One region of the Selenomonas sp. KH1T6 genome, then DNA from elsewhere that is predicted to be linked to it. Evidence: riboswitches for the same ligand, from Rfam matches in the RefSeq annotation. Region 1 holds a riboswitch; the other holds the start of a gene.
What was found. A riboswitch is a leader RNA that binds a small molecule or an ion and turns the genes downstream of it on or off. The one in region 1 is predicted to bind thiamine pyrophosphate.
Positions count from the first base shown of each region.

Region 2: another riboswitch for thiamine pyrophosphate. It lies ahead of cytX (putative hydroxymethylpyrimidine transporter CytX); the one in region 1 lies ahead of thiS (sulfur carrier protein ThiS).

Region 1 is NZ_FNWN01000033.1:7,892-11,752, forward strand. Features, by position in the region: gene BLW59_RS14355 (xylulokinase) at 1-48, shown strand, start outside; gene araA (L-arabinose isomerase) at 360-1,784, shown strand; TPP riboswitch at 1,915-2,030, shown strand; gene thiS (sulfur carrier protein ThiS) at 2,092-2,286, shown strand; gene BLW59_RS14370 (thiazole synthase) at 2,301-3,080, shown strand; gene thiH (2-iminoacetate synthase ThiH) at 3,092-3,861, shown strand, end outside.
Region 2 is NZ_FNWN01000018.1:27,123-30,983, forward strand. Features, by position in the region: gene eno (phosphopyruvate hydratase) at 1-727, shown strand, start outside; gene cytX (putative hydroxymethylpyrimidine transporter CytX) at 955-2,169, opposite strand; TPP riboswitch at 2,247-2,350, opposite strand; gene BLW59_RS11060 (putative manganese-dependent inorganic diphosphatase) at 2,542-3,861, shown strand, end outside.

The DNA of each region.
Region 1 (3,861 bases):
GAGGGGCTTAGATTAGAACGCATGGCTGGGGAGTGCATTAACGAGTGATGTTGGCAGCGGGACAGATGCTTTGATGTTATGATTGGCACTGAAATTTTATAAGGGCAAAGTGTATAGCAGTCCTTACCTCCACCGCTTGCGGGGGAGGTGGCAGCCCAAAGGGCTGACGGAAGGGGGGCCAGGGGGCGAATAGGTGACTTCGAAGGATACTTGTTCGGTTGATTTTCCCCCTTCCACCGTCTTCGACGGTCCCCCTCCAGGGAGCCCACCGGGCTCCCGCGCTTACGCGCCCCCCGCAAGCGGTGGAGGCCTTGGCACTCACCTTTACTGTAGCTTAACTAGAAAAAGGAGTTTTACAAATGCTTAAATTACCTGATTATGAATTTTGGTTTGTGGCTGGCAGCCAGTTCCTTTATGGTGAGGAGCAGCTGAAGAATGTGGCCCGTGATGCAGAGGATATCGTCAAGAAGCTCAATGAGAGCGGGTCCCTGCCCTATAAAGTGGTCTGCAAGGGGGTTATGACTACAGCTGACGGCATCACCCAGTTCATGAAGGATGTGAACTACCACGAGGAAGTGGCAGGCGTCATCACCTGGATGCATACTTTCTCTCCGGCCAAGAACTGGATTCGCGGCACGGTGCTGCTGCAGAAGCCACTCCTGCATCTGGCTACCCAGTATCGTCAGGATATTCCCTACGATACCATTGATTTCGATTACATGAACCTGAACCAGAGTGCCCATGGCGACCGTGAGTATGCTTACCTCAACAGCCGTCTGAACCTCAAGAACAAGATTGTCTACGGCTTCTGGGGCGATGAAGAGGTGCAGGCTGAGATTGCCAGCTGGCAGGATGTGGCCGTGGCCTACAACGAGAGCTTCAAGCTGAAGGTCTGCCGCTTTGGCGACACCATGCGTGATGTGGCTGTCACCGAGGGTGACAAGGTGCAGGCTCAGATCCAGCTGGGCTGGACGGTAGATTACTGGCCGGTAGGCGATCTGGTAGAAGTTATTGACGCTGTTTCCGAAGATGATATTGACAGGGAGTATCAGGAACTGCGCAACAAGTATGACCTGGCTCCCCAGCATAACGATGCTGCCAAATTCACCGAATCTGTGAGATATCAGCTGCGGGAGTATCTGGGTATCAAGAAGTTCCTGGATGACAGGGGTTACACCGCCTTCTGCACCAACTTCCAGGACCTCAAAGGCCTCAAGCAGCTGCCGGGCCTGGCTGCCCAGCTTCTCATGGCTGAGGGCTACGGCTTTGGCGCTGAGGGTGACTGGAAGCATGCGGCCCTCACCCGCCTGCTGAAGATTTTGGCTCACAATGACCGCACTGTGTTCATGGAGGACTACACCCTGGATCTCCGCAAGGGCCACGAAGCCATCTTGGGTGCCCACATGCTGGAGGTTGACCCCACCATTGCCAGTGACAAGCCCAGGGTGGAGGTACACCCGCTGGATATCGGCGGCAAAGATGACCCTGCCCGCCTGGTGTTCACCGGCGCAGACGGCAAGGCTGTGGATGTCACCGTGGCTGACTTCCGCGAGGGCTTCCGTCTGATTTACTACCCTGTTGACTGCCGCAAGGCTGAGGCTGAGACGCCGCATCTGCCTGTAGCCAAGCAGCTCTGGACTCCTACCGTGGGCCTCAGGAAGGGCTCGGAGGAGTGGATGAAGGCAGGTGGCGGACATCACACTGTCCTTTCCTTCACCATCACCCCGGAGCAGCTCCATGACCTGGGCACCATGCTGGGCATGGAACTGGTAGAAATCCTTTAATTTAGCTTTCTCCAATTCTTTTTCTCATAAATCCCAACATCAAAGGCAGCCTTGTCATGAGGCTGCCTTTGATGTTTTGGCAAAAAAGCCTTTACCTCAAGGGGGCAATGGTGTTACAATAAGGGAGTAATTTCATAGCGAGGGGAGCTTGTGGCTTTTAGCATAGCAGGCTGAGAGGGGACTTGAGGTTCCGACCCATAACCTGATTTGGATAATGCCAACGTAGGGATGTGCAGGAAAACTGTATTTTTTAGGGACTGTCCGAAGCGGGCAGTCCCTTTTTGGTGCGCCGAAAGGGGGTGGGAGCATGGTGAAGATAAACGGTGCAGATGAACAGGCGGCAGGCAGCAGCCTGGCTGATTGGCTGCAGGCAAAGGGCTATGGGGGCAGGATGATTGCTGTGGAGTATAACGGTGAGATCATTTCCCGGGAGCATTATCCCCAGGTAGTGCTGCATGATGGTGATGTGGTGGAAATAGTCTGCTTCATGGGCGGCGGTTGAAGGAGGTCTTGGTGATGGCAAATAAGATGAATGATTGCTGGCAGCTGGGGGGACGGAAGTTCAAGTCCCGATTCATTTTAGGCTCGGGCAAGTATTCCTTGCGGCTGATTGAAGCAGCGGTGCAGGATGCGGGGGCAGAGATTGTGACCCTGGCGGTACGCCGGGCTAATACCCAGGACAAGGAAAACATTCTGGATTACATACCGAAGCAGGTGACGCTGCTGCCCAATACTTCCGGGGCACGCAACGCAGAGGAGGCGGTACGCATTGCCAGGCTGGCCCGGGCCATGGGATGCGGGGATTTTGTCAAGGTGGAAATCATGCGGGACAGCAAGTACCTGCTGCCGGACAACAGCGAAACCATCAGGGCGACGGAGCTGCTGGCTGAGGAAGGCTTCACAGTTCTGCCCTACATGTACCCTGATTTGAATGTGGCCCGGGATTTGGTCAGCGCCGGGGCAGCGGCAGTCATGCCGCTGGCTGCGCCTATCGGGTCGAACAAGGGGCTGGCTACCAAGGATTTTATCCAGATTCTCGTGGATGAGATTGACCTGCCGATTATTGTGGATGCGGGCATTGGCGCGCCTTCCCAGGCTTGTGAGGCCATGGAGATGGGAGTGACGGCCATCATGGCAAATACTGCCTTGGCAACGGCGGGGAATTTGCCGCTGATGGCTGCTGCCTTTCGGCAGGCCATTGAAGCGGGGCGCAAGGCTTATCTTTCCGGGCTGGGCCGGGTGCTCAGCCGGGGTGCGGAAGCCTCAGACCCCCTGACTGGATTTCTGCGTGCTTAGGGGGTGGCAAGATGAGTGAAACAGAGAGGAAAAACAGCTTCTTGGTAGATTCCAGGCACCTTAGCGCCAAGGCGCTGGAGCGCAAGCATGAGCTGGAAAACAATCCTGCCAGCAGGAAAAGCCCCCTGGAGTATTTCCCGGAAATGGAGCAGCTGGTTTCGCCGGTGGAGCAGGCAGTGCTGGCGGAAATGGAAGCCTATGATTACAACCGCTATACGGCGGCAGATGTGCGGCGGGCTTTGAGCCATGCCACCTGCACCAAGGAGGATTTCAAGGCCCTGCTGTCGCCTGCGGCCATGCCCTTTTTGGAGGAAATGGCCCGGCGGGCCAGGCGGGAAACCAGTCGTCATTTCGGCAATACGGTGTACCTTTTTACCCCCCTTTACATTGCCAATTACTGCGAGAATTACTGCGTGTATTGCGGTTTTAACTGCTACAACCACATTCGTCGCCTGCAGCTTGATGCAGAGCAGATTGAGCATGAAATGCAGGTCATTGCCCAAAGCGGTATGGAAGAGATCTTGCTGCTCACCGGGGAGAGCAAGACGAAAAGCGATTTGTCTTACATCGGTCAGGCTTGCAAGCTGGCCCGGCGGTATTTCCGCAATGTGGGGCTGGAAATCTATCCGGTGAATACGGCAGACTACCGCTACCTGCATGAATGCGGCGCTGATTACGTGACGGTCTTTCAGGAGACGTATGATTTGGAGGTTTATGAAAAACTGCATCTTCTGGGGCACAAGCGGGTATTTCCGTACAGATTTGCGGCCCAGGAGCGGGC
Region 2 (3,861 bases), on a different contig from region 1:
GCAGTCCCTGCTGAAAAAAGAGGGTAAGGCTACTTCCGTAGGCGATGAGGGGGGCTTTGCCCCTGACCTTTCCTCTGATGAGGACACCATCGAGCACATCCTGCAGGCCATACGCGAAGCAGGATATGAGCCCGGGAAGGACTTTGTCCTGGCCATGGATGCCGCAAGCTCTGAATGGAAAAGCGAAAAGGGCAAGGGACATTACAAGCAGCCCAAGTCCGGCAGGGAATTCACCTCTGCCGAGCTGATTGCTCACTGGAAATCCCTGGTGGAGAAGTATCCCATCTACTCCATCGAGGACGGTTTGGATGAGGAGGACTGGGAAGGCTGGCAGCAGATGACCAGGGATCTGGGCGACAAGGTGCAGCTGGTGGGAGATGACCTGTTTGTCACCAACACCAAGCGGCTGAAGAAAGGCATCGAAGGCGGCAGCGGCAACTCCATCCTCATCAAGCTGAATCAGATAGGCACCCTTTCCGAGACGCTGGAAGCCATCAAGATGGCCCACCAGGCAGGTTACACGGCCATAGTCTCCCATCGCAGCGGTGAGACAGAGGATACCACCATCGCAGACCTGGCAGTGGCCCTCAATACGGATCAGATCAAGACAGGAGCCCCCTCACGCTCTGAGAGGGTGGCCAAATACAACCAGCTGCTGCGCATAGAAGAAGAACTGGGGGAAAGCGCTGTCTACGCAGGCATGGCTGCCTTCAAGCACAAGAAGTGATGACGTCGTCAAGGCAATGAAGGCCTTCACAAATGACTGCCTGATCCAAAGCGCGGAACCAGGGTCGGGTGCATTTGAAAAGAACAAAATGCTCCAAGCAGCCTAACGTGCTTTGACAAATATGAGAAAGAAAAATCACCTTGCCGAGAGTTTGGCAAGGTGATTTTTTAGCGCATTTGCTTGCTCCTTCAGCCAGGAGCCTCAATCTCACATTGGAGGATATTTCCTTACAGGGTAGCAGGCTCCTCTTTTTCCTTCTGCCTGTTGCCCAGGACAATGGCAGCAGCGCTGAGGCACATGGTGAGCAGCATGTCCGGCAGAGTGCTGCCTATGGGCAGGTCAGTTTCCATCAGGAAGCGGTAGAGGAGGAAACCGGCCAGCCACACCAGCAGATTGGACCAGCAGAAAAGACTTGTCTCATAGTTGCGGGAGGCCATGAGATGATTGACCAGCTGTACGGCAATCATGGGGGCAAAGACTGAGCCGATGAAGTAGAGGAAATCCGTGAAATCCAGCAGGGGCAGGAAGATGGCTCCACCTGTGCCCAGCAGGGTGACAGCTATGGCCAGGGCTTTTCCCTTTGCTTTGGAGGACAGGGCTTCGCCGGACACTCCTGCAGAATAGGCATCCAGATAAGTGGTGGTGACGGTGGAAAAGAGGATGATGGCCAGGCCCGCCAGCCCCAGCCCGGACTTCAGCATGATTTGGGCGATATCCGCCTCCCCGAAAGCCAGGGCGGCCCCCAGGCCCATGAGGTACATCCAGGAGCTCACCAGACCGTAGACGATGGTGCTCACCGCCGCTGCCCTGACAGGCTTTTGGGCCTTGCGGGTGTAATCGCTGATAAGGGGCAGCCAGGAAAGGGGCATGGCAATGGAAAGCTCCAGGGCCAGGCCGAAACTCATGGCTTCGGCAGGCAGGGGGGCAGCCCCGCTGGCGCTGGCGAGATTGCTGCTGAGCAGCAGGGTGAGCAGCAGCAGGGCCGCCATGGCCAGGGCGTTCAGCCTGCTCAGATTCTCCAGGCCAATGGCCAGCCACAGGATGATGAGCAGTCCTATCAGCAGGCACCAGAGCTCATGGCCTGCTCCTAAAAGCCCCCCGGCAGCCAGGGCCCCTTCATAGATCATGATGCCCGTCCAGCCCAAAAGCTGCAGGATATTGAGCCCTGCAAAGAGCAGGGCGCCCCTGCTGCCAAAGGTCATCTTGGCAGCTTCCATGGAACTTTTCCTCACTTTGCCGCCTATGACCCCTGCCCCAAAGAGCAGGGCGCAGCCTATGAGATGCCCCATGAAAATCGCCAGCATCCCCTGGCCGAAGCCCAGAGGGGCCAGGAAAGTGCCGGTCTGTATCTCGGCAATGGAAAGGGCAGCGCCGAACCAAATCAGGCCGTTGGCCCAAAGTGAGGTCCGTTTGGGTGATTGTGTCATCTGACAATTTTGCATGGTGATTCCTCCTTGTGTTGGGGAGGGAAAGGGCAAACGAAAAGGGACTATCCGGCTAAAGTTGGATAGTCCCTTGAAATATCGCTATTCCTGCTTCCCTACGTTGGCATTATCCAAATCAGGTGCGGTCGAAACGCATAGTTTCCTCTCAGCCCGTCTGCGAGCTCCCGTGTATGTGATTGTCTGGCTATACTTTAATACTTTAAGCCGGAGTTGTCAAATCAAATCGCTGGTCTGATTTACCGAGATATCATTGACACATACAAACCCATTTTATCTGTCGACAAGATGGGCATTCTAGCGTTATAATGTATACATGCTATAAGAGTCGGGGCTGTTGACGGCATCAGACAAGAGGAGGATTTTTTTTTCATGAATAGCACGAAACCAATCTATACCATCGGGCATCGCAATCCGGATACGGATTCCATCTGCTCGGCTATCGGCTATGCACATCTCAAGCAGGCACTGGGTGAGAACGTAGTGGCTGCCCGTGCTGGCAAGATCAATGCAGAGACCAAGTACGCCCTGGAGCATTTCCAGGTGGAGGAGCCCCTTTTGCTCACCGACCTTTATCCCCGGGTCAAGGATATCACCATCGACTGCAAGATCGTAGTGAAGCAGCATGATACTCTGCGCCATCTGGGTGAGGTCATGCGGGAGCATGATTTGAAGTCCGTGCCAGTCACCGACAGCAAAGGGGTGCTGGTGGGCATCGTCACCGTCAGCGATCTGGCTCAGCGCTACTTCCAGGAACTGGGCATGCAGAATCTGGCCAATATGCGGGTGCGCTATCGCGACATCATCCAGGCTACGGACAGCCAGGTGCTGGTGTCCGGTGAGGAAGGCGAGTTCATTAAGGGCAATGTGCGCATTGCTGCCGGCAGCCTCAACACCATCAAGAGCGTCATCAAGGAGCACGACATTGTCCTCATTGGCGATCGTCACGATGAGACCATCATCGACTGCGTGAAGCAGGGCATTGCCTGCCTGATTGTCACCGGCAATGGCCGCGTTTCCGCTGATGTCATCGAGGAAGCTGAGGAGCGCAATGTGTTCGTGCTTTCCACTCCTTACGACACCTATACAGTGGCCCGCCTGATCAACCAGTGCGTGCCCATCCGTCGCATCATGCACGACAATCCCGTGTGCTTCAAGCCTATGGACCTGCTCTCTGATATCAAAGGGGCCATGGAGGAGAACAATTACCGCAACTACCCCGTGGTGGAAAATGGCCATATCGTGGGCCTGGTAAGCCGTGACCGTCTCATGGTTTCCGAGCGTGAGCGGGTCATCCTGGTGGACCACAACGAGCGCGGCCAGGCCGTAGAGGGCATCGAAGAAGCCAAGATCATGGAGATCATCGACCACCATCGTCTGGGCGGCATCCAGACCAGCGAGCCCATCTACACCCATGCAGAGCCTGTGGGCTGCACAGCCACCATCGTGGCCAATATGCATTGGCACAGGGATATTGACATTCCTGCTTCCATTGCCGGCCTCTTGCTTTCCGCCATTATTTCCGACACGGTGCTCTTCAAGTCTCCCACCTGCACTGAGTATGACAAGATGACCGCCAAGCGGCTGGCTGAGATTGCCGGGGTGGACATCAATGAGTACGGCCTGGAAATGCTCAAGGCAGGTTCCGGCATCGGCGATATGACTCCTTCCGAGATTGCCAGGAACGACCTC